2 regions of the Paludibacterium paludis genome follow, and region 1 is predicted to be linked to the other one. Evidence: predicted binding sites of a transcription regulator. Region 1 holds the regulator's gene; the other holds the start of a gene.
The links. The regulator sigma-54, encoded in region 1, starts transcription at its own class of promoters, with help from an activator protein. The targets are predictions, from matches to a motif close to CTGGCACGCTTCATGCTT.
Positions count from the first base shown of each region.

Region 2: a site for sigma-54 is predicted at 4,364-4,381, ahead of flgB (flagellar basal body rod protein FlgB). Genes of this name have one in related genera too.

Region 1 is NZ_CP069161.1:3,385,007-3,395,559, reverse strand. It holds gene rapZ (RNase adapter RapZ) at 1-412, opposite strand, end outside; gene hprK (HPr(Ser) kinase/phosphatase) at 393-1,349, opposite strand; gene ptsN (PTS IIA-like nitrogen regulatory protein PtsN) at 1,342-1,803, opposite strand; gene hpf (ribosome hibernation-promoting factor, HPF/YfiA family) at 1,914-2,243, opposite strand; gene JNO50_RS15675 (RNA polymerase factor sigma-54) at 2,334-3,731, opposite strand; gene lptB (LPS export ABC transporter ATP-binding protein) at 3,737-4,465, opposite strand; gene lptA (lipopolysaccharide transport periplasmic protein LptA) at 4,462-5,013, opposite strand; gene lptC (LPS export ABC transporter periplasmic protein LptC) at 5,003-5,560, opposite strand; gene JNO50_RS15655 (KdsC family phosphatase) at 5,557-6,081, opposite strand; gene JNO50_RS15650 (KpsF/GutQ family sugar-phosphate isomerase) at 6,097-7,077, opposite strand; gene JNO50_RS15645 (cation:proton antiporter) at 7,208-9,160, shown strand; gene JNO50_RS15640 (substrate-binding periplasmic protein) at 9,230-9,958, shown strand; gene JNO50_RS15635 (AsmA family protein) at 9,981-10,553, opposite strand, start outside.
Region 2 is NZ_CP069161.1:1,377,623-1,388,175, reverse strand. It holds gene flgG (flagellar basal-body rod protein FlgG) at 1-715, opposite strand, end outside; gene JNO50_RS06375 (flagellar basal body rod protein FlgF) at 749-1,492, opposite strand; gene flgE (flagellar hook protein FlgE) at 1,509-2,762, opposite strand; gene JNO50_RS06365 (flagellar hook assembly protein FlgD) at 2,797-3,495, opposite strand; gene flgC (flagellar basal body rod protein FlgC) at 3,512-3,922, opposite strand; gene flgB (flagellar basal body rod protein FlgB) at 3,925-4,335, opposite strand; gene JNO50_RS06350 (ABC transporter substrate-binding protein) at 4,563-5,552, shown strand; gene JNO50_RS06345 (hypothetical protein) at 5,542-5,751, shown strand; gene JNO50_RS06340 (M12 family metallopeptidase) at 5,768-7,684, opposite strand; gene JNO50_RS06335 (OsmC family protein) at 7,935-8,354, opposite strand; gene tsaD (tRNA (adenosine(37)-N6)-threonylcarbamoyltransferase complex transferase subunit TsaD) at 8,463-9,488, shown strand; gene JNO50_RS06325 (ATP-binding cassette domain-containing protein) at 9,496-10,553, shown strand, end outside.

The DNA.
Region 1 (10,553 bases):
CGCTGGTGTCGATGCGCGTGCCCAGTTCCTGAATGTCGGCCAAAAGCTCGCGTTCGAGCGTGATGCATTCCTTGACCGTCAGACCCGGGCTCGACAGAGGGTGGCGCCGCCTGGTTTCGGAAAAGCGCTTGACCAGGGTGTCCTCCTGCGACTCGAGAAACAGCAGCCGCACATCGGCGCCCTTTTCGCGCAGCTTGCGCATCTCGTCGGGAAGCGCGCCCAGCGACGGGCCGGAGCGGGTGTCGACGCTGATCGCGATATGATCGTAACCGAAGTCGGCGTAGAGGTTCAGCGCCTCGGTCAGCATGGTCGCCGGAAGATTGTCGACGCAGTAGTAGCCCGAATCCTCCAGCGCCCTGAGCGTGACCGATTTGCCCGAGCCGGACAGGCCGCTAATCAGTATCAGCTGCATGTTCCTGTTCCCTGAGGAAATTGGTGTGGCGTTCGATGAACTCGCGGGTGCTGTCGATACCGCGCAGCTGCAGGATGTAGTTGCGCACGGCGGCCTCGACAAGGACCGCGAGGTTACGACCCGCCGCCACCGGCAGGACGACCTTGCGCACAGTCACGCCCAGGATGTCCTGGGTCTCCGACTGGATGTTCAGGCGATCGAGCGCCTGCATCGCCTGGTCGTTGGCCTTGACCAGGTGAATGATCAGCTTGAGCACCTTTTTCGGGCGGACCGCCGTTTCCCCGAAAATCGTGCGGATGTTGAGAATGCCCAGGCCGCGCACCTCCAGAAAGTCGCGCAGCAGGGGAGGGCAGCGGCCCTCGAGCGTTTCCGGGCCGATGCGATAGAGTTCCACGGCATCGTCGGCCACGAGTCCGTGACCGCGCGAGATCAGATCAAGCGCAAGCTCGCTCTTGCCCATCGCCGAGTCGCCCATGATCAGCACGCCGATTTCGAGCACATCGAGAAATACGCCGTGCAGCACGGTCGAGACCGCCAGCGCCCGGGCCAGATAGATGCGCAGCACATCCATCAGGTAGGGGCTTTCCAGCGGTGTCGACATCAGCGGCACGTTATGGGTGTGGCAGTAATCGCGCAACAGCTTGGGCACGGCCTGGCCGTTGGCGACGATCACCACCGACATGCTCTTGTGGAAAAGCTGGTCGAGGGCGGTTTTGGCCGCCGACTGCTCGAGCCTGTCGAGGTAGCTCACCTCGGCGAGCCCAAGCACCTGGACCCGGTTGGGGTGGATGAAGTTCAAGTGCCCGACCAGCGCCAGGGTCGGGCGCTGATCGTCGTTGCCTATGATATTGTCGGCCCCCGCCGTGCCGGCAACCCAGCTCAGATTGAGTTTCTGCTGGTTTTCCTGGTACAGCTTGCGGACCGTTATGCTAGGCATTGGCGCTCCATTGGGTCAGGAGTTCGTGGATTTCGCCCGGCGCCGCCGCGGCCAGCAGCTGTTCGCGTACCTGGCGGCTGGAGAACAGCTGGGCGAGTTCCGAGAGAACCTGCAGATGCAGGTCCGTTGCCTGCTCTGGAACGAGCAGGACAAAGAGGCTCTGCACCGGCTTGCCGTCCGGCGCATCGAACGGAATGGGCTGCTTGAGCCGGATGAAGACGCCGGTCGCCTCCTTGAGTCCGCGCGCTCTGCCGTGAGGGATGGCGACGCCTTGTCCGAGGCCCGTGGAGCCCAGCTTTTCGCGGGCGAACAGGCAGTCGAAGATTTCGCTGCGCGCGATGCCACGCGTATTTTCAATCAGTAGCCCCACCTGCTCGAAAACCCGTTTCTTGCTGGAAACATCAAGGTCCAGAAGAATGTGGTCCGCGGTGAGGATTTTGCCTATGAGGCCCATAGAGTTCTCTGTGCCACGCGAGAAAAACGGTATGATTTTACGTCCTGCCAGAGGGCTTAGCAAAGAAAAACGGGAACCCGCCGGGTTCCCGTCAATTCCTGCGGGCCTCTTTACAGCGAGGCTTCCTGGGCGGTTCCCGCCGTGCCCGCTCCGCGGTGTTCGGAGATCTTTTCCTTGTGCTTGAGCACCTGACGGTCGAGTTTGTCCATCAGCGCGTCGATGGCCGCGTACATGTCGCTGTCCGCGGATTCGACGTGGATGTCCTTGCCGGAAAGATGGACATTGGCCTCGGCTTTTTGTACCAGCTTGTCGACGGACAGGATCACGGAAACATCAATCAGCTGATCGACATGGCGTGCGATGCGTTCGAGTTTGCTCTCCAGGTACTCGCGCATGGCCGGAGTGATGTCGAGATGAAGACCGGTCAGTTTGAAGTTCATACCCTAACTCCTTCTTTGTTGACTATCCGGACGGGTTGGCCGGATTAGCTGATCATTCTGTCGGGCACTACGGAAGGGAAGCCTGTCGGGTCACAGCGCCTTTCTCTGGTTGGCCGGAGGAATCTGCATAGCCTCACGATACTTCGCAACGGTCCTGCGCGCAACCTGGATTCCCTGGCGCCCGAGCTCGTCGGACAAGGCATTGTCCGACAGCGGCCTGGCCGGGTTTTCCGTATCGATCAGGCGCCGGATATGGGCCTTGATCGCGGTGGCGGAGCACTCCTCCCCGCTGTCCGTTTCCAGCGCGCTGCCGAAGAAGTACTTCAGCTCGAATACCCCGCGCGGGCACTGCAGGTATTTTTGCGTGGTGACGCGCGACACGGTGGATTCGTGCAATCCGACTTCCTCGGCGATGTCCCTGAGAATCAGGGGGCGCATGGCCACTTCGCCTTCTTCAAAGAACGTTTGCTGCCTCTGTACGATAGCTTCCGACACTTTCAGGATAGTGTCAAATCGTTGCTGTATGTTCTTGACGAACCACCGTGCTTCCTGAAGCCTGCCGGTCAGCTCGGAACTGTTCTGACGGTTTTCGGCAAGCATCCTGGCATAAACCGGATTGACCTGCAGGCGGGGGATCGCGGCCTGGTTCAGTTGGGCGACCCAACGTCCGCCGCGTTTGCGCACGGTGATGTCCGGCACCACGTAGTGGATCTCCGCGCCGCTGAAGCCGGCCGCGGGGCGTGGATTGAGGGTGGCGATCAAGTGCCGGGCCGCCCTGAGAAGATTGTCGTCGCCGCCGGCGAGCTTGCGCAATTTCGTGTAGTCCCGGTTGCCGAGCAGCGCGAGGTGTCCATCGACCAGTTCCAGCGCGAATCGGCGCTCCGGCGTATCTTCCCGCCTGAGTAGTTGCAGGCGCAGGGATTCCGCCAGATTCCGCGCCGCGACGCCGGGCGGGTCGAATTGCTGCAGCAGCCTGAGCGCCACGGCCATTTCGTCGACGCCGATATCCAGTTCCTCGGGAAGCTGGGCCACCAGTTCGGGCAGATCGGCGGGAAGGTAGCCGTCCTCGTCGAGCTCCTCGATAAGCAGCCGGACCCGCGCGCTGTCCTGATGAGGCATCGCGACTTCGCCCAGTTGCGCGATCAGATGCTCGCGCAGCGTGGGTGTGACGGGAACGTTGGCCAGCGGGTCGTAATCGTCCCCATCGTCGCGGCGTCCCCCGCCCGTTCCCCAGTCTCCCTGCGTATCCTGGCCTTCCTCCCGGGCGGTATCCGGTTCGGCCGGCGCGGGATCGACATCGGCATCGGTGCGCGCTCCGGCATCCTCCGCCGTGTCGTCGGCGCGTTCGATGAGGGGGTTTTCCAGAAGAAGGCGCTCGACCTCCGTTTGCAGTTCCGGCGTGGAGAGCTGCAGCAGTTTGATCGACTGCTGCAGCTGGGGGGTGAGGGTCAGGTGCTGGGAGACCTTGAGCTGAAGGGTTGGCTTCATGACGCTCAGAGGCGGAAGTGTTCGCCCAAATAGACTTCGCGGACTTTTTCGTTGCTGACCAGCGCTTCCGGAATGCCGGAGGCCAGGACGCTGCCGTCGCTGATGATGTACGCGCGGTCGCAGATGCGCAGGGTTTCCCGCACATTGTGGTCGGTGATCAGTACGCCGATGCCCTTTCCCTTGAGGAAGGCGATGATTTTCTGGATGTCGATCACGGCGATCGGGTCGACGCCGGCGAAGGGCTCGTCAAGCAGAATGAAGCGCGGCCGGGTGGCGAGCACGCGGGCGATTTCCACGCGGCGCCGTTCGCCTCCGGACAGAGAGAGCGCGCTGCTGTCCCGCAGATGGGCGATGTTCAGGTCGTCAAGCAGCAAGGAGAGCTGGTTTTCCAGTTCCTCGCCCTTGTGTCCGGAAATCTCCAGGATGGCGCGGATGTTCTCGTCGACGGTCATCTTCCGGAAAATCGATGCCTCCTGCGGCAGGTAACCGATGCCGAGCCGTGCCCGCGTGTGGATGGGGAGCCGGGTGATTTCCCTGCCGTCGAGGACAATGGTGCCGTCATCGGCGCCGATGAGACCGACGATCATGTAAAAACTGGTGGTCTTGCCCGCGCCGTTGGGGCCGAGCAGGCCGATCACCTCGCCGCTGGCGATGCTCAGCGACACATCCTTGACCACTGTCCGTTTCTTGAAACGTTTTTTCAGGCCCGTGACGTCGAGTTGGCTGGGGGTCATGGTTTTTTTCCGTCGGTGGCCGGAGCGGATCCTGCCTGCCTGGGCGGGATGATGATGGTCACCCGGCCCTTGTTGGCGGTATTGGCGGTGCCGCCGACGCTTTCCACGACCTGGGTTTCGGTGTTGTAGGTGATCACGTTGCCGATGACGATGCTTTCACCTTTCTTCACCCGCGCGTTGCCGGTCAGGATCGCGGTATGGGTTTGCGTCGCGTAATCCACGCGGTCGCCCTGCGCGTCGATCCATTCGACGACGCCCTTGCTGTCCGGATCGGACTTCTGGCGGAAGGTGACCGGCTTGCCGTTGGCGACGAGCGTCTGATTGCCTTTGTCGTCCTGCGTCAGATAGGCCTGGTCGCTGTGCACGATCATGGTGCCCTGCACGGCGACCACGTTTCCGGTCAGCACGGTCACTTTCCGGATCTGGTCCCACTTGGCGTCGTTCGCCGTGAGATTGAGGGGTTTTTCACGGTCGGCTTTTTCCGCGAACGCCGGCGCCGCCGCCAGGCAGGAGAGGACGAATAGCGCCGTCAGGCGGTTATTTCGCATAGGTTATCCTCGCATTGGATAGCAGATGAAGCTGCTTGTTGCGATAATCGTAAGTGAAGCCCACACCCGTGGCGACCGAATTGCCGTGATGCATTTCCACATAGCGGTTCGAGCGCAGCAGGCCTTTGTCTCCGTCGAGGCTCATGGCCGAGGTGTCCACGCTCGATGCGGGGCCTTCGGCGCCGGCCGGCTTGTCCATCCTGACCTTGCGGTCGAAGAACCCTTGCCGCGTGCGGGGGTTGTAATGGCCGGTCTCGGCCTTGACGACGCTGTCGGTGGCGCCGGCCCGGTAGAGCGTCAGCACGCCCTTGTCGAAGTAGACATCGTGCTGTTTGGGAAATTGCCAGGCGCGTTCCGCGACGAGGCGTTCGTACAACTGGCCATGCTCGTCGAACCGGGTGGCGGTCAGGCCGCTCGCCGAGAACTCCGGCCGGTTCGGGTTGAGGTCGCGCACGATCGTGGTGATGCTCGATACCTGGTCGAGCCAGAACGTCAGCAAGGCCATCAGCACGATCAGCAGGACCGGAAACAGTTTTTGCCGGATCATTCCAGATATCCCGCCATCAGGCGCTCAAGATTGCCTTGCGCCTGCAGGATCAGTTCGCACAGTTCGCGCACGGCGCCTTTGCCGCCGGCCGCTCCGGTCACATAATGGGCGTGCTGGCGAACCAGGGACGGAGCGTCGGGCACCGCCACCGCGAGGCCGACGCGGATCATGACCGGCAGATCGACGACATCGTCGCCGATGTAAGCGCAATCGTCCGCGGCGAATCCGGTTTCTTCGAGCAGGCTTTGCAAGGCGGCGCGCTTGTCGTGGATGCCCGCGTAGTAATAGTCGACGCCCAGGCCCCGCGCGCGGTGCTCGACGCTCGGCGCCGCGCGTCCGGTGATGATGGCGAGCTTGACGCCGGTCGACTGCAGGAGTTTCAGTCCCAATCCGTCGAGGGTGTTGAAGGCCTTGATCTCTTCGCCCGTGGCGGAGAAGAAAATCCTGCCGTCGGTCAGCACGCCGTCCACGTCCATGATCAGGAGGCGGGTTGAGCGTGCCAGGGTGGTGATGGCTTGCATGATTGTCCTTAACGACTAAACGACGCCGGCCTTGAACAGGTCGTGCATGTTGAGGGCGCCGACGAGCTGTCCCCGGTCATTGACGACCAGCAGCCCGTTTTTCTTTTTCGATTCCATGATCTGCACCGCTTCGGTCGCCAGCCGGTCGGCGGCGATGGTGACCGGCGCGCGGGTCATGACCTCGTCGATCACGAGTCCGGCCAGATCCAGCGTGCGGTCCAGCGTGCGGCGCAGGTCTCCGTCAGTGTAGATGCCGGCAAGGCTGCCGTCTGCCGCGATCACGGCGGTCATGCCCAGTCCCTTGCGCGTCATTTCGAGGAGGGCGTCCTTCAGGGACGTGCCGCTTCCGACCGCTGGCAGCGCCTCGCCGCTGTGCATGATGTCCCGAACCTGGACGAGCAGGCGCCGGCCCAGACTGCCCGCCGGATGGGACATGGCGAAGTCCTCCCTGCCGAAACCGCGCTCGTGCATCAGGCACACGGCAAGCGCATCGCCCAGCGCCAGCTGCACGGTCGTGCTCGTGGTCGGCGCGAGGCCCAGCGGGCAGGCCTCCTTGTCGACATGCGCGTCGATGTGCAGGTCGGCGAGCGTGGCCATGCTGGAGGTCGCCCTGCCGGTCATCGCGATGATCCGGATTCCCTTGCGCTTGAGCGCCGGCCACAGGGCGAGCACTTCGTCGCTTTCGCCCGAGTTGGACAGGGCGAGCACCACATCGCCCGGCGCGATCATGCCCAGGTCGCCATGGGCGGCTTCGGCAGGATGCATGAAAAATGCCGTGGTGCCGGTGCTCGCCAGCGTGGCGGCGATCTTGCGCGCCACATGCCCCGATTTCCCCATGCCGGTGACGACCAGCCGGCCGGACGCGGCCAGGATCAGATCGATGGCCCGGGTAAAGGTTCCGTCAAGACGCGAGGATACGGCCAGGATGGCCTCGGCCTCCAGGGTCATGACTTCCCGTGCCCGTGCGATGCGGGCGGAGAGGTTTGCGTTTTCCATAAGCCCTCGAGTATATCAAACTGGAAATCGTATGACTTGAACGCTGGTGCAACTTTTGCTTGTCCGCTACAGTCATCCTTGAACGCCCTTTCATCCACCGCAAGCGGAGACCCAGCCCCAGATGCACTCCATGGCCCCGATCGTTCTTGTCCTGTTGGCTTCGGTCATTGTCGTCACCCTGTGCCGCACGGTCCGGGTGCCGCCGATGCTGGGCTATCTCGTGGTCGGTTTCCTGGCCGGGCCGGGTGTGGCGAATCTGATTCCCGGCGGCGAGCAGACGCATTTTCTCGGCGAGATCGGGATCGTGTTCATGATGTTCTCCATCGGCCTGGAGTTTTCCCTGCCGAAATTACGCGCCATGCGCCATCTCGTGTTCGGTCTTGGCGCAAGCCAGGTGGCCCTGACACTGATCACCGCCTTCGCGGTGATGATGCTGATGTCGGCCGATGTGCCGGCGGCGCTGGCCATCGGCGGCGCCGTCACCATGTCGTCCACCGCCATCGCGAGCAAGCTGCTGGCCGAGCGTCTGGAGCTGGCCCAGCCGCACGGACAACTGGCCATCGGCGTGCTGCTGTTCCAGGATCTGGCCGTGGTGCCCCTGCTGATCCTGCTGCCCGCCTTCGCAGGCGGTGATCACAATCTGCTGATGGAACTGGGGCTGGCCGCCCTGAAAGTCGTTGTGGTGATGGCGCTGCTCCTGTCGCTCGGACAGCGTCTCATCCGCCCCTGGTTCCATGTCGTGGCGCGCCGCCGCTCCAGCGAACTGTTCATGATCAACGTCTTGCTCGCGACGCTCGGCGTGGCGTGGCTTACCGAGTTGTCCGGGCTTTCCCTGGCGTTGGGGGCGTTCGTCGCCGGCATGCTGATTTCGGAAACCGAATACCGTTATCAGGTGGAGGAGGATATCCGTCCTTTCCGGGACATTTTGCTGGGATTCTTCTTCATCACCGTGGGGATGAAGGTCAATATCCTGGCTCTGTATCAGCATTGGCAGGAGGTCCTGCTGCTTCTGGTGTTGCTGCTGCCTGTGAAGCTCGGCGTGGTGTTTTTGCTGGCGCGCCGCTTCGGCCACAAGTCGCGCGACGCTTTGCGCGGAGCCCTGGCGCTTGCCCAGGGCGGCGAGTTCGGTTTTGTTCTGCTCGCGCTGGCAGGCAATCTCGGGCTGATTTCCGCGACGCTCGAGCAGGCCGGTATTGCCGCCATCTTGCTGTCGATGCTGGCCGCGCCGTTCCTGATCATGCATTCGGAGGCGATCGCGCGGCGCTTCATCCGCGAGGACTGGATGATGCAGGCGGTCGATCTGCACCAGTTGCTGGTCGAGGGCATGTCAAGGAGCGACCATGTGCTGATCTGCGGGTACGGACGGACCGGGCAATCGCTGGCGCGGCTTTTCGATGCGGAATCCATCCCGTTTTTCGCTCTGGATACCGATCCGGAAAGAGTGCGCGAGGCATCCGAGGCCGGGGATCCGGTGGTGTTCGGCGATGCGATGCGCAAGGAGGTCCTGATGGCGGCCGGACTGGATCGCGCCAAGGTGATGGTGGTGACGTTCGCGGACAGCCACACGGCGGTGCGCATTCTTCACCTGGTGCAGGATCTGCGCCCCGATCTTCCTGTGATCGTGCGCACGGTCGACGACTCCGATATCGGCATGTTGCGCGAGGCCGGGGCGGACGAAGTGGTGCCCGAGGTTCTGGAGGGCAGCCTGATGCTGGCGTCCCAGGCATTGATGGTGGCCGGGGTGCCGCTGAACCGCATCTTGCGGCGTATCCGTTCGGTGCGGGAAGAGCGCTACGACCTGTTCCGCGGGTTTTTCCGGGGGGCGAGCGACGAGGGGGAGGGCGAGGAGGCTCAACCGAGGCTGTTGAGCGTGTACGTGTGCGAAGGCGCGGCCGCGGTGGGGGGCCGGATCGCCGATCTCGGACTGGACGACCTGGAGGTCGAACTCAAATCGGTGCGGCGCCGGGGATTCCGGCGGCTGGACGTCGACGGCGGCTTTTCCGTCGAGCAAGGGGATGTGCTGGTGCTGCTCGGGCGCCCCGATGCGCTCGGTCGCGCGGAATACCGGATCCTGAACGGTTGAGCCGCTGGTTCGCCGCCGCATCGCTGCCTAGACTGGAATCGGAGGGGCCGATCTTCGGGAGGGGGGAGCATGCGGTGCCTGAGACTTGCCGGGATCGTGCCGGGTGTCGTCGTGTCGCTGGCTTTCGGCGATCCGGCGCCGTCGCTGCGCCTGCTGACCGAAGAGTATCCTCCGTTCAACATGACCGAGGCGGGCAAGGCGGGCGGACTGTCGACCGAAATCGTTCGGGAACTGATGAAGCGCGCCGGAGTGAAGTCGACGGTGGAAGTCATGCCCTGGATCCGAGCCTTCAACCTTGCCGTGCTGGAGCCGCGCACCTGCGTCTATTCCACGACGCGTACCGATTCTCGCGGGCCTCTTTTCAAGTGGGTGGGACCGTTGGTGGAGAATCCGTGGGTGCTGTATGCGAGGGCGGGAAGCGCGCATGCCGTGACCGGGCTGGAAGGCGCGCGCCCTTACAAAATCGGCGGATACGGCGGGGATGCGGTGTCGCAGTTCCTCGTTGAGCGGGGATTCGAGGTCGACCTGACCCATACCGACGTGCAGAACATCCGGAAACTGCAGGCTGGCCGCATCGATTTCTGGGCGACCGGCAAATACCTGGGCGCCTATCTGGTCGCCCGCGAAAAGGCGACCGGTCTGAGCCCCGTGCTTACCTTCAACAGCACGTTCATGTACCTTGCGTGCCATCGTTCTTTGCCCGACAGCCAGGTGCGCGATCTGAACGGAATCCTGCATGCCATGCAGAAAGACGGCACGCTGGCCCGCATCAACGCCAAGTATCTCGACCACCGCTAGCGCGGTTTCCCGTCCACCTTGTTCAGTACTTGCCCGGCAGGATGGTGGTGATCTGCTTTTTCAGTTCCTGCTTGAGCGCCTGCTGCTTTTCCGATTCGCTTTTCTTGCCCTTGACCAGCGCGTTGAAGTCCAGCGCGTAGATCGGCGCGCTCAGCGGACCGGTGATCTTCAGCGGAACATTCACTCCCTTGAGGCGGGTGAATTCGCTCGGGTTGGCCTGCACGTCCAGCGTATAGTCGATGATGTTCTGCTTGAGGTCGATCTTGCCTCCGCCGCTGACATTCATCAGTTGCGATGCGAGTTTGAGATCCTGATTGCGGCCGACGCCGTTTTCCAGAGCCATGCGCGCGGACAGGGTCGAGAAGGTGGTTTTCTGGTCCGACTGCGCCGGCCGGTTCCATTCCTTCAATTCGGCGGGCAGGTTCTTCAGCGCGGTGACAAGGTCGATGCCGGTGAGCGCGCCCTTGTTGAGACTGAGCGCGACATCGCCACCCAGGGTGTTGCGCAGGTCGGCGAAGGAATTGCCGGTGGCGCGGATGTTGACCTGGCCGTTGCCGTTGCCTTCGAGCCGGCCGAAATTGAACAGGTCGATCAG
Region 2 (10,553 bases), 2.0 Mb from region 1:
CCCGCTGCGCGGTGATCATGTTCACCAGTTCCTCGGTCACGTTGACGTTGGAGTTTTCCAGGAAACCCTGGCGGATCAGCCCGCGGTTGTCGGTCGCCGGATCCCCGTCCTGCGGATCGCCCGACGCGGCGGTCTGCAGATACAGGTTGTCGCCGATGCTCTGCAGCCCTTGCGGGTTGATGAAGGTGGTCAGCTGGATATTGCCGGCCGTCTGCGGCGCGGGGTTGCCGGGCACCTTGTACTGTATCACGCCCGACTGGGACACCGACAGATCGGTGGCGTTGGCCGGGATATTGACATTGGGATTCAGCTGCAGCCCCTGGGGATTGACGATGTCGCCATTGGAGTTGCGCTTGAACTCGCCGTTGCGGGTGTAGCCCGTGGTGCCGTCCGGCATCTGGATACGGAAGAAGCCATCCCCCACGATCGCCCAGTCCAGCGACTGGCCGGTCGGCAGCAGATCGCCCTCGGTGTGGATGCGCGCGGTCGCCACCGGCGCCGAGCCGGTGCCGACCTGCAGGCCGGTGGGCAGATTGGCGCCGTTGGGCAATTGCGAACCGGGCTGGCGCAGGGTCTGGTAGTACAGATCCTCGAAAACCGCGGTGCCGCGCTTGAAACCCTTGGTGCTGACGTTGGCCAGGTTGTTGGACACCACGTCCAGACGGAACTGGCTGGAATCCATGCCGGTTTTGGCGATGTAGAGGGCTCGCATCATGGCGGGGCCTGCCTTTTCTCTTTACGTTGGCGATCAGCCGTTGACGGCCAGGATCTGCGTCGCCCGCTGATCGTTCTGATCGGCGGTCTGGATCATTTTCATGTTCAGGTCGAAATGGCGCCCGTGGGAAATCATCTGCACCAGAGCATCGACCGCGTTGACATTGCTCGCTTCGAGCATGCCGGTAACCATCTTCATGTTCTCGTCGGCAGGCGCCACGCCACCGGCGTTCAGATGGAACAGCCCATCCTCGCCCTTGTAGGTATCGCGCTCGCCGGGATTGACCATCTTGATCCGCCCGACCTGCTGCGGCGTCCGGTCGGCGCCCGACAGCGGCACGGAAAACACCGTGCCGTCCGATCCCAGTTGCACCTGTGTGCCCAGAGGCACGGTGATGGGGCCGCCGTCGCCGAGAATCGGCAGACCGGTGCGGGTGCGCAGCATGCCGGTGCTGTCGAGCACGTAGCCGCCATCCCGAGTGTAGGCCTCCTGGCCGTTGGCGCCCTGCACCGCGAAAAACCCCGGACCGCCGAGCGCGAAGTCGCTCTCGTTGCCGGTCGCCTGCAGACTGCCCTGGCGCATGTCGTGGCCGATGGTATTGTCGACCACATAGGTGCGCGTCGGCGCGCCGTCGCCGACGACCGGCAGCGCGCGGAACGACACCAGGTCGGCCTTGAAGCCGTTGGTGTTGACGTTGGCCAGGTTGTTGGCGGTGGTGGCCTGCTGCCATTCGACGTGCTTGGCGCCGGTCATCGCCAGAAAAAGCATGCGGTCCATCAGCGTATCCTATCGGTCAGCGCAGGTTGATCAGCGTCTGCAGGACCTGGTCCTGGGTCTTCACGGTCTGGGCGTTGGCCTGGTAAAACCGTTGCGCCGTGATCATGTTGACCAGTTCGGTGGTCAGATCCACGTTGGAATCCTCCAGCGCCGCGGACTGCAAAAGCCCGGCGGTGCCGGATCCTGGCGCGTTGATCTGCATCGGTCCGGACGAATAGGTCTCCACCCAGTGGTTGTTGCCGGACGGCTGCAGACCCTGCGGGTTGGTGAAGTTCCCGATCGCCACCTGGCCGATGGTGCGCGTCTGGCTGTTGGTGTAGGTCGCCTGAATGATGCCGGTCTTGTCGATATTGATGGCGCGCAGGGTCCCCGGCGCATAGCCGTCGTTGGTCAGCGACGTGGTGCCGGCATTCTGGCCGTATTGCGTGGAGCCGGTGTAATCGACGGTGAACGACACCGGAGTCGCCGAACCGTTGACCGGCGCCGGGGTGAACGACACGGGGAATTTCGCCGTGGTGGTCAGCGCGCCGTTGGTGTTGAAGTTCAGCGTGAAGGTGTTGGGCGCCGTGGCCGGATTGCCGTCCACATAGGCGTTGACGACCCAGTCGGTGCCGGTCGTGGTCGGGGCGGCCTTTTGATAATACAGCGTCAGATTGTGCGGATTGCCCAGACTGTCATACACCGTTGTGGCATTAGACCAGTTAAATGTGTTGGTTTTGGTCGGATCCAGCGTTGTCCCCGCCGTCGGCGTCATCCGGGAATCGAGGTTGACGCCCATGCCCACCGCCGAGGTGACTTTCGGGTTGATCAGCGCGGTCTGCAGCTGCAGATCGTTGACCGGCCCCTGCGTCACCACGCCGCCGGTGCTGGCCGTCCAGCCTTGCAGCCGGTCGCCGCTGGTATTGACGATGTATCCTTGCTGATCGACCTGGAACTGGCCGTTGCGGGTCGCGTAGATCGTGCCGGCGCTGTTCGCCGTCGAGGCGCCGGCCTTGACGATGAAGAAGCCGTTATTGTTGATGGCCATGTCCAGACTTCGCGCCGTCGGCGTGATGTTGCCCTGGGTATGCTGCTGGGTCACCGCCGCGGTGTTCACACCGATACCCGCCGCGGTGCTGGCCACCCCGTAAAAACTGGTCGCGTACATATCGGCGAATTCGGCGCGCGACTGCTTGAAGCCCACCGTGCTGGCGTTGGCCACGTTGTTGCCGATGACATCAAGCTGCTTGGAGGCGGCCGACAGCCCGCTCAGACCTTGTTGGAAACCCATCTTCGTCGTCCTTGTTTGATACCGGGTACCGGCGTCAGCTCATTTGCGCGATATCGGCCAGCTTGGCGCGCGTGCCGTCGTTAAGAATCAGCTGCGGAATGCCGGAGCTGTCCCAGGCCACGGCGTTGACCTTCTGCGTGGTGTAGGCGACCGTTTTGGCCGAGGTGCCGTCCGCTTTGGTGGCGGTCACCTCGAAGGTGTACTTGCCGGACGGCAGGATGTTGCCGGCCATGTCCTTGCCGTTCCAGGTGAAGTTGTTCATGCCGGCCTTGGGCGCGGGACTCGTCACGTCGATGGTGTTGACCGTGACACCGCTCTCGTTCTTGATGGTGACGGTCATTTTCTTGGCATCGGCGTCGAGCGTGGCGGCGCCGCTGAGCGTCGCGCCGTCGCCCGCGCTGTTGAGCACATTGCCCGGAGACAACACCTGACGGCCGACCAGGGTGGTCGCCATCAGCGATTGCGAGGCGATCTGGGCGGACAGCATGGTCTGCATGGTCTGGTTGAGCTTTTCCATGCCGGACACCTGGCTGATTTGCGCCATCTGGCTGGTCATCTGGCTGTTGTCCATCGGATTCATCGGATCCTGCGCCTGCAACTGCGTCACCAGAAGCTTCAGGAAGCGGTCCTGGATGCCCTGGGCGCTGTTGGCGGCGGTACCGGAACTTGTCGTATTGCCGTTGACGACACTGTACGGATTGCTCGCCGGATCGTTGGTCACGCTGCTCGCCATGTTTCACTCTCCTGGTTTACTGGCCAAGCTGCAGGGTTTTCTGCAGCAGGGTCTTGGCGGTGTTCATGATTTCCACATTGGTCTGGTAGGACCGGGCCGAAGAGATCATGTCGGACATTTCTTCCACCGGATTCACATTGGGCATCCGGATATAGCCCTTCTCGTCGGCCAGCGGATTGCCCGGGTCGTACTTCAGGCGCGGGGGCGTCGTATCTTCGACGATGGAAGTCACCCTCACCCCGGCGACCTTGGGCTCGGCGGCGGTCACAGGAATGGCGGTGAACACCACGTGACGGCCCTTGTAGGGTTCCCCGGTGGAGCTCGTGGCGCTCTCGGCGTTGGCGATGTTGCTCGCCACCACGTTAAGGCGCATCGACTGCGCGGTCAGCGCCGAGCCGGAGATCGAGAAAACGTTTTCCAGCGACATGATTACTGACCTCCCTTGATGGCGTCGGCAAGACCGCTGATCCGCTTGTTCAGAAAGGTCAGCGTGGATTGATACTTCAGCGCGTTCTCGGCGAACGCTCCGCGTTCCACGTCCATGTCGACGGTGTTGCCGTCCAGGCTGCGCTGCACGGCATTGCGGTACATCAGACCGGACGAGAAATCCTTGCCGCCGCCCTCGGCGGTGCCGAAATGACGGGCGTCGGTGCGGCTGAGCGCCAGCGACGACTGGGCATTGCCGGCCGACAGCATGGCCGAGCGGAAATCCAGATCCATTGCCTTGTAATACGGCGTGTCGGCGTTGGCGATATTGCTCGCCAGCACCTCGGAACGGTAAGCACGAAGGTTCAGTGCGCGCTGCTGGAAATCGAAAGCCCTGGCAATCTTGTCAAGCATGGAAGTCTCTCCTGAATGCCCTCATCAGAAGCACGAACCGTGCCAACATAAAAAACCACCGGCAACACGCTGAAAAAAAAAGGAAATTCCCAACACATCGCCAAATAGCCTGGCAACAATAGCGGGAAATACGGCAAGAATTGCCGCCCCGGACGGCAGGACAGCGGCAGGCCGGTCAGAACAACCTATACTAAACAAATGAAATATCCATGCTCACGAAATAAACAATGAACCGGATCCGCCTGCCGACGATACTTATCCTGCTCTGCGCCGTCTTGCCGCTGAGCGCGGAACCGGTCAAACGGATACTGGTCATCGACAGTTACCACGCCGAGTATGCGTGGTCGCACGATTATCGCGAAGCCCTGGCCGAAACCCTCGGCCCCTCGGTCCGGCTGGAATTCTTCCAGATGGACACCAAGCGCCTGCCCCACCCGATGCACGAAGTCAGGGCCCGCGAGGCGCTGCACCGCATCGAAGCGGACAAGCCGGATCTTGTGATCACCGGCGACGATGCCGCGCTCAAGTATGTCGGCGCCAGGCTGGCCGGCCGCGCGCTTCCCGTGGTCTACCTGGGCATCAACCGCAACCCGCGCGATTACCTGCCGGGCAACCCCGCCAATGTCACGGGAGTGCTCGAGCGTCCGCTGATCCGGCGCAACATCCTCATCATGAAGCAGGTGGTGCCCGATCTTAAACGGGCACTGGTCTTGTTCGACAGCGATCTGACCTCCGAGGTGATCCGCGAGGAAATGTTCGCCGACCATGGCAGCCTGCGGATCAGCGATGTGGACATCGATCTGGTCATGGCGAGCGACTTCGCACAGTGGCAGCGCCTCGTGCGCGATGCGCCCGGCCGCTACCAGGCGATCTGGACGGGGCTATATCAAACTTTGCGCGATACATCGGGCGCCATCGTTCCGGATGCCAGGGTGATCGAATGGACGGCGGCGAACAGCCCGCTGCCGCTGTTCGGGTTCTGGGATTTCGCCGTCGGCGCGAACCGGGCCGCCGGCGGGCTGGTGCTGAGCGGACACGATCAGGGCGTGGCCGCCGCGCGGCTGGCACAGAACATCCTGTTCCGGCACCAGGCGCCCGGCAACCTGTTTCCGGTCACACTGGGCGGCGGCGTATTACTGTTCTCCCGTGCGGCCCTGGCGCGCCACCGGCTGGTGCTGCCCTCTTCCTTGCAAAAGGACAGCCGCTTTGTCGACTGACCTCCGCATACTCCGGACCGGCCGGCGTCCGGCCCGGATTCGCCTTGCCCGGACGCCGGCGAGTCGATTCGCTCACCGGAAGGCCGTCAGCGCCAAGCCGCCACCTCTGAGCCGCATCGGCAGCATCGCCGACCTGGATGCCCACGGTCCGCTCGCCATGGCGCCGGCGACAATCGCTCTCACCCTCCCCCCGCGCTGACAAGCATTGCGCATTCTCACTTCGGCAGACCCAGGCCCCGGAACGGCGCGGTCCCCGCGCTTGTCCCGCCCACAGATCCCGCCGGCCGCGGATCCGCCGCTCGTTGCGGTTCACCCCAGCGCCAGCCGATCCATGCCGGGTCGGTATTCCCCGGAGCCCGGATCCCCGGCACCGCCGGAGCGCCGCTATTGGCCAACGGCGTTCCCGGAGCGGTCACATTCCGCAACTGGTTGCCTGTCAGTTGCCACTGAAACAACGGACGCGCCTCGCATGCGCCGACCACCACCTGGCGCGTGGGCGCGGCGCCGATCCCGGTGAGGGCAAGACAAAGTCCAGGCGAGCGCTGGTTCTTGATCCAGCCATTGGGCAAGCGCACCCAGGACTGGTGCTCCGAACCGGCGCGGCAAGGCTGCAGGCTGGCCCGTTCTTTTCCACCGCGCCTCCCATGGCTTGGCAGCATGGCCATGGCCGTCAGGCACTGGCCGTCGCGGGCACTGATCAACGGCCGGTATTCCAGACGATGATCCGCGAGCGGCAGACCCGCCGCCGGACGGTCATGCGGGCTGGCCGTCAGCCTGCCGGCTCCCGAATGACCGGACAGGCTGATCGGGAGGACCGTTGGGGGTGCCAAGGGGGAGACAGGAACGCGGGCAGACGGCGGAACCGCCGCCGGAGGCACAGAGGACGCCGGATCCGGGCTCACCTCGACCCAATACCAGTACGAGAGCGGCACGTCCGTCAGGGACTCCTCTTTGGCATCCACACCGCCCGGCACGGGCTGCAGCATGGCATCCGGGGCGTCGTGATCGATGATCCGCGCCTGACTCACCGACCAGCGCAACGATGCGGCGCTGTCGCACCGTTTCAACACATTCCCCCGGCGGCCGCGCCCGACATGGCCGGCCCCGTCGGCGCCAAGGCAGAACGCGGGATACGCCACGCTCTGAATCCGCCCGTCAAGCCGGTAACGCCATTGCTGCTGGAGCATGCCGGTCCGGCACGCCATCGTGCCCACTCCGCTGGCGCCATAAAACCATGGCACGGTTTCGCCATCACCGAAGGCCATCAGACACTCCTTCTTTCGCTGGGACACCAGCTGGTACACCGCCTTCACATCCGAGCGGGGCGCGACCGGATGCTCGCGCCCGGGCTCGGGCGGGCGGTAAGCCGGATGCGGCCGGCGCGCAGGCGTGGTCGGGGAAAACGGATAATACCGGTGAATACCGGCGATGTCGCCGGCGGAGAGGGTGCGGTATGACGATTGCTTGATCGCCCGGACTACGGAGTCCGGATCGGGCGGCGCAGACTCGTTCCCGCGCCGCATCTCTTCATGATGGAAACCCAGGGCATGCATCAGCTCATGAAGGGATGTGCTGATATCCGGGCAGGAAATCGTCAGGGCCTGGGGTTGAGAGCGCGGGCCGAGCCGCCCAAGGAACGAGGTTCCACACACCACGCCCCGCTTTGGCTTTGCGAAGATCTTCAGGCGATAAGGCTGGGTGGCATCGGAAACGAAACGGACCGCGGTCCTTTCTTCCATGTGGCGCATAGCCGCCAGCATGGCGTCCCAGGTCTGCCGGTCGACATCGCTGTCGAACTCGTAATAAACGATATTGTCCGGCCAGGCGGTCCCGCTGGGACGCCAGACCGCGCGTTTTTTTCTGGGCGAGTCGATCTGCGGATAGACATTCAGCGTATCGATGCCATGCTGCTGGATCTGCGCGTGAGAACCGATCCGGATATCCCCGTAAGCCAGCGCCTCGCCATCCGGCAAGACCCGGTAGGTTATTTCCTTTCCGGTGAGGTTGTCGTAACCGACATGCGCCGAAGTGTCCGGCGTCAACGCGAACGCGGCTCCGGCCAACGGCATGGCGGTCGCCACGACGAGCCGTGCGAGAACGCGGGGGGAAAGAACGTAGGAGGATGTTTTCATGCACACTTTCCGGCCTGCGCGCCGCTTGGCGGCGGCGCGGCCTCAGGCTTGGCGAAATGAAAAATCCTACTTCGTCCCCGTCGGGCTCGCGTTCGCCCGCCCGGACAACCATCAAACACCTACAATCAAACAGAATTTAGACCAGTCAATAAAGATAAATCCTACACAACTCACCGTATCGCTTTCCGGTGCCTCAAGAATCATCGAGGCTCTCGGGAGGAACACGCCCACAGAAGCGACCCCGGGAGACTCAATCGCTTTCGAGAATTTCGAAATCATGGGTAATGCTTGCCGTCTTGCCAAGCATGATGGACGCCGAACAGTATTTTTCGGCGGACAGGGAAATGGCCCGGCTCACCGCATCGGGCTTCACTCCCCGACCGGTCACGATGAAATGAAAATGAATCCGGGTGAACACTTTCGGATCGCTGTCCGCCCGATCCGCGTCGATCAGCACACGGCAATCGCGCACATCCTGACGCGATTTTTTCAGGATGGTCACGACATCGTAGCTGGTGCACCCGGCCGTGCCGAGCAGCACGAGTTCCATCGGGCGCGGCCCCAGGTTCCGTCCGCCGCCTTCCGGGGCGCCATCCATCACCACGGCGTGACCGCTGCCGCTCTCCCCCAGAAAACATACTCCGTCAATCCATTTGAGCTCCGCTTTCATGGCGCTTTCTCCTTGTTGGCAAGGCAACGAGATTACCACCGCGGATTTGGGCGCTCAAAGATTAGCCGGTACAATGGAAAGATTGTCCTGTTATGTAAGATGACCTCAATGCTGGTACTGGGAATCGAATCCTCCTGCGACGAAACCGGCGTCGCCTTGTATGACACCGATGCAGGGCTGGTCGCGCATCACCTGCACACGCAGATGGCCATGCACGCCGAGTATGGCGGAGTGGTGCCGGAGCTCGCCAGCCGCGACCATATCCGCCGCGTCGTTCCCCTTGCCCGCGCCTGTCTGGCCGATGCCGGACGCTCGCTCGCCGACCTGTCGGCCATCGCCTTCACCGAAGGGCCGGGACTCGGCGGCGCGCTGCTGGTGGGCGCGAGCGTCGCCAATTCGCTGGCTTTCGGCCTTGGCATTCCGGTCATCGGCGTGCACCACCTGGAAGGGCACCTGCTCTCGCCGCTGCTGGCCACCCCGCGCCCCGCGTTCCCGTTCGTCGCCCTGCTGGTTTCCGGCGGCCACACCCAACTGATGGCGGTGCGCGGCATCGGCGACTACGAGATTCTCGGCGAGACGCTCGACGACGCCGCCGGCGAGGCGTTCGACAAGACCGCCAAACTGCTGGGGCTCGACTACCCCGGCGGGCCGACCCTGTCGCGCCTGGCCATGCGAGGCGATCCGGCGCGCTTCACGCTGCCGCGGCCGATGCTCAACAGCCCGGATCTGGACATGAGTTTTTCCGGGTTGAAAACCGCGGTGCTGACGCTCGTCAAGAGCCTCGAGGCCGACGGACAGCCGATGGACGACGCCACGCGCGATGCGGTGTGCCGCGCATTCCAGGAAGCCATCGTCGACGTCCTCGTGAAAAAATCCCTCAAGGCGCTCAAACAGACCGGCATGAAACGCCTGGTCGTGGCCGGCGGCGTGGGCGCCAACCTCCAGTTGCGCGCCGCCCTTGACGACGCCGCGAAACGGCGCCGCTTCGAGGTGTTCTATCCGCCGATCGCGCTGTGCACCGACAACGGCGCGATGATCGCTTTCGCCGGCGCGATGCGCCTCGCCCACGCCCGCGCGCCGGGCGGTTATACCGTGAAACCCCGCTGGGACCTGTCCAGCCTGCCCGCTCTTTAACAACTCCATGATTCAGTTTAAAAACCTGACCCTGCGCCGCGGCGTCAAAGAACTCATTCTCAACGCCACCCTGACGCTCAACCCGGGCAGCAAGGCCGGCCTCACCGGTGCCAACGGCGCCGGCAAGTCCAGCCTGTTCGCCCTCTTGATGGGCCAATTGCACGCCGATCAGGGCGAAGCGCTGTTGCCTCCCCACTGGGTGGTCGCCCATGTCGCCCAGGAAACACCCGCGCTCGCGGTCAGCGCCATCGATTATGTGCTCGATGGCGACCGGGAGCTGCGCGAACTCGAAGCCCGCCTCGCGGAGGCCGAACGCGACAACGACGGCGTGGCCATCGGCCACCTTCACGCGGAACTCGCGCGCATCGACGCCTGGTCGGCCCGCAGCCGCGCCGCCCGCCTGCTCTCCGGCCTCGGTTTCGCCAACGACGCCATCGAGCGCGAGGTCGCGAGCTTCTCGGGCGGCTGGCGCATGCGCCTGAACCTTGCCCAGGCGCTGATGTGCCGCTCGGACCTGCTGCTGCTGGACGAACCGACCAACCACCTGGATCTCGAGACCGTGCTCTGGCTGGAAGACTGGCTCAAGGGGTATCCGGGCACCCTGCTGATGATTTCGCACGACCGGGATTTTCTGGATTCGGTCTGCAGCCACATTGTCGAACTGGCCAACCAGACGCTCACCCTGTACACCGGCAACTACTCGCAGTTCGAAACCCTGCGCGCCGAAAAACTGGCGCGCCAGCAAGGCGATTTCGAACGGCAGCAGCGCCAGATCGCCCACCTCGAGTCGTTCATCACCCGCTTCAAGGCCAAGGCCACCAAAGCGCGCCAGGCGCAAAGCCGTATCAAGGCCCTGGAAAAACTCGAACGGATCGCGCCGGCCCATGTCCACTCCCCGTTCGATTTCCACTTCGAAACCCCCGAATCCCTGCCCAACCCGCTATTGCGGCTCGATGCCATCAGCGCGGGCTACGGCGGTAAACCGGTGCTCGACAACCTGTCCTTGTCGATCGAATCGGGCAGCCGCATCGGCCTTTTGGGTGTGAACGGCGCCGGCAAGTCGAC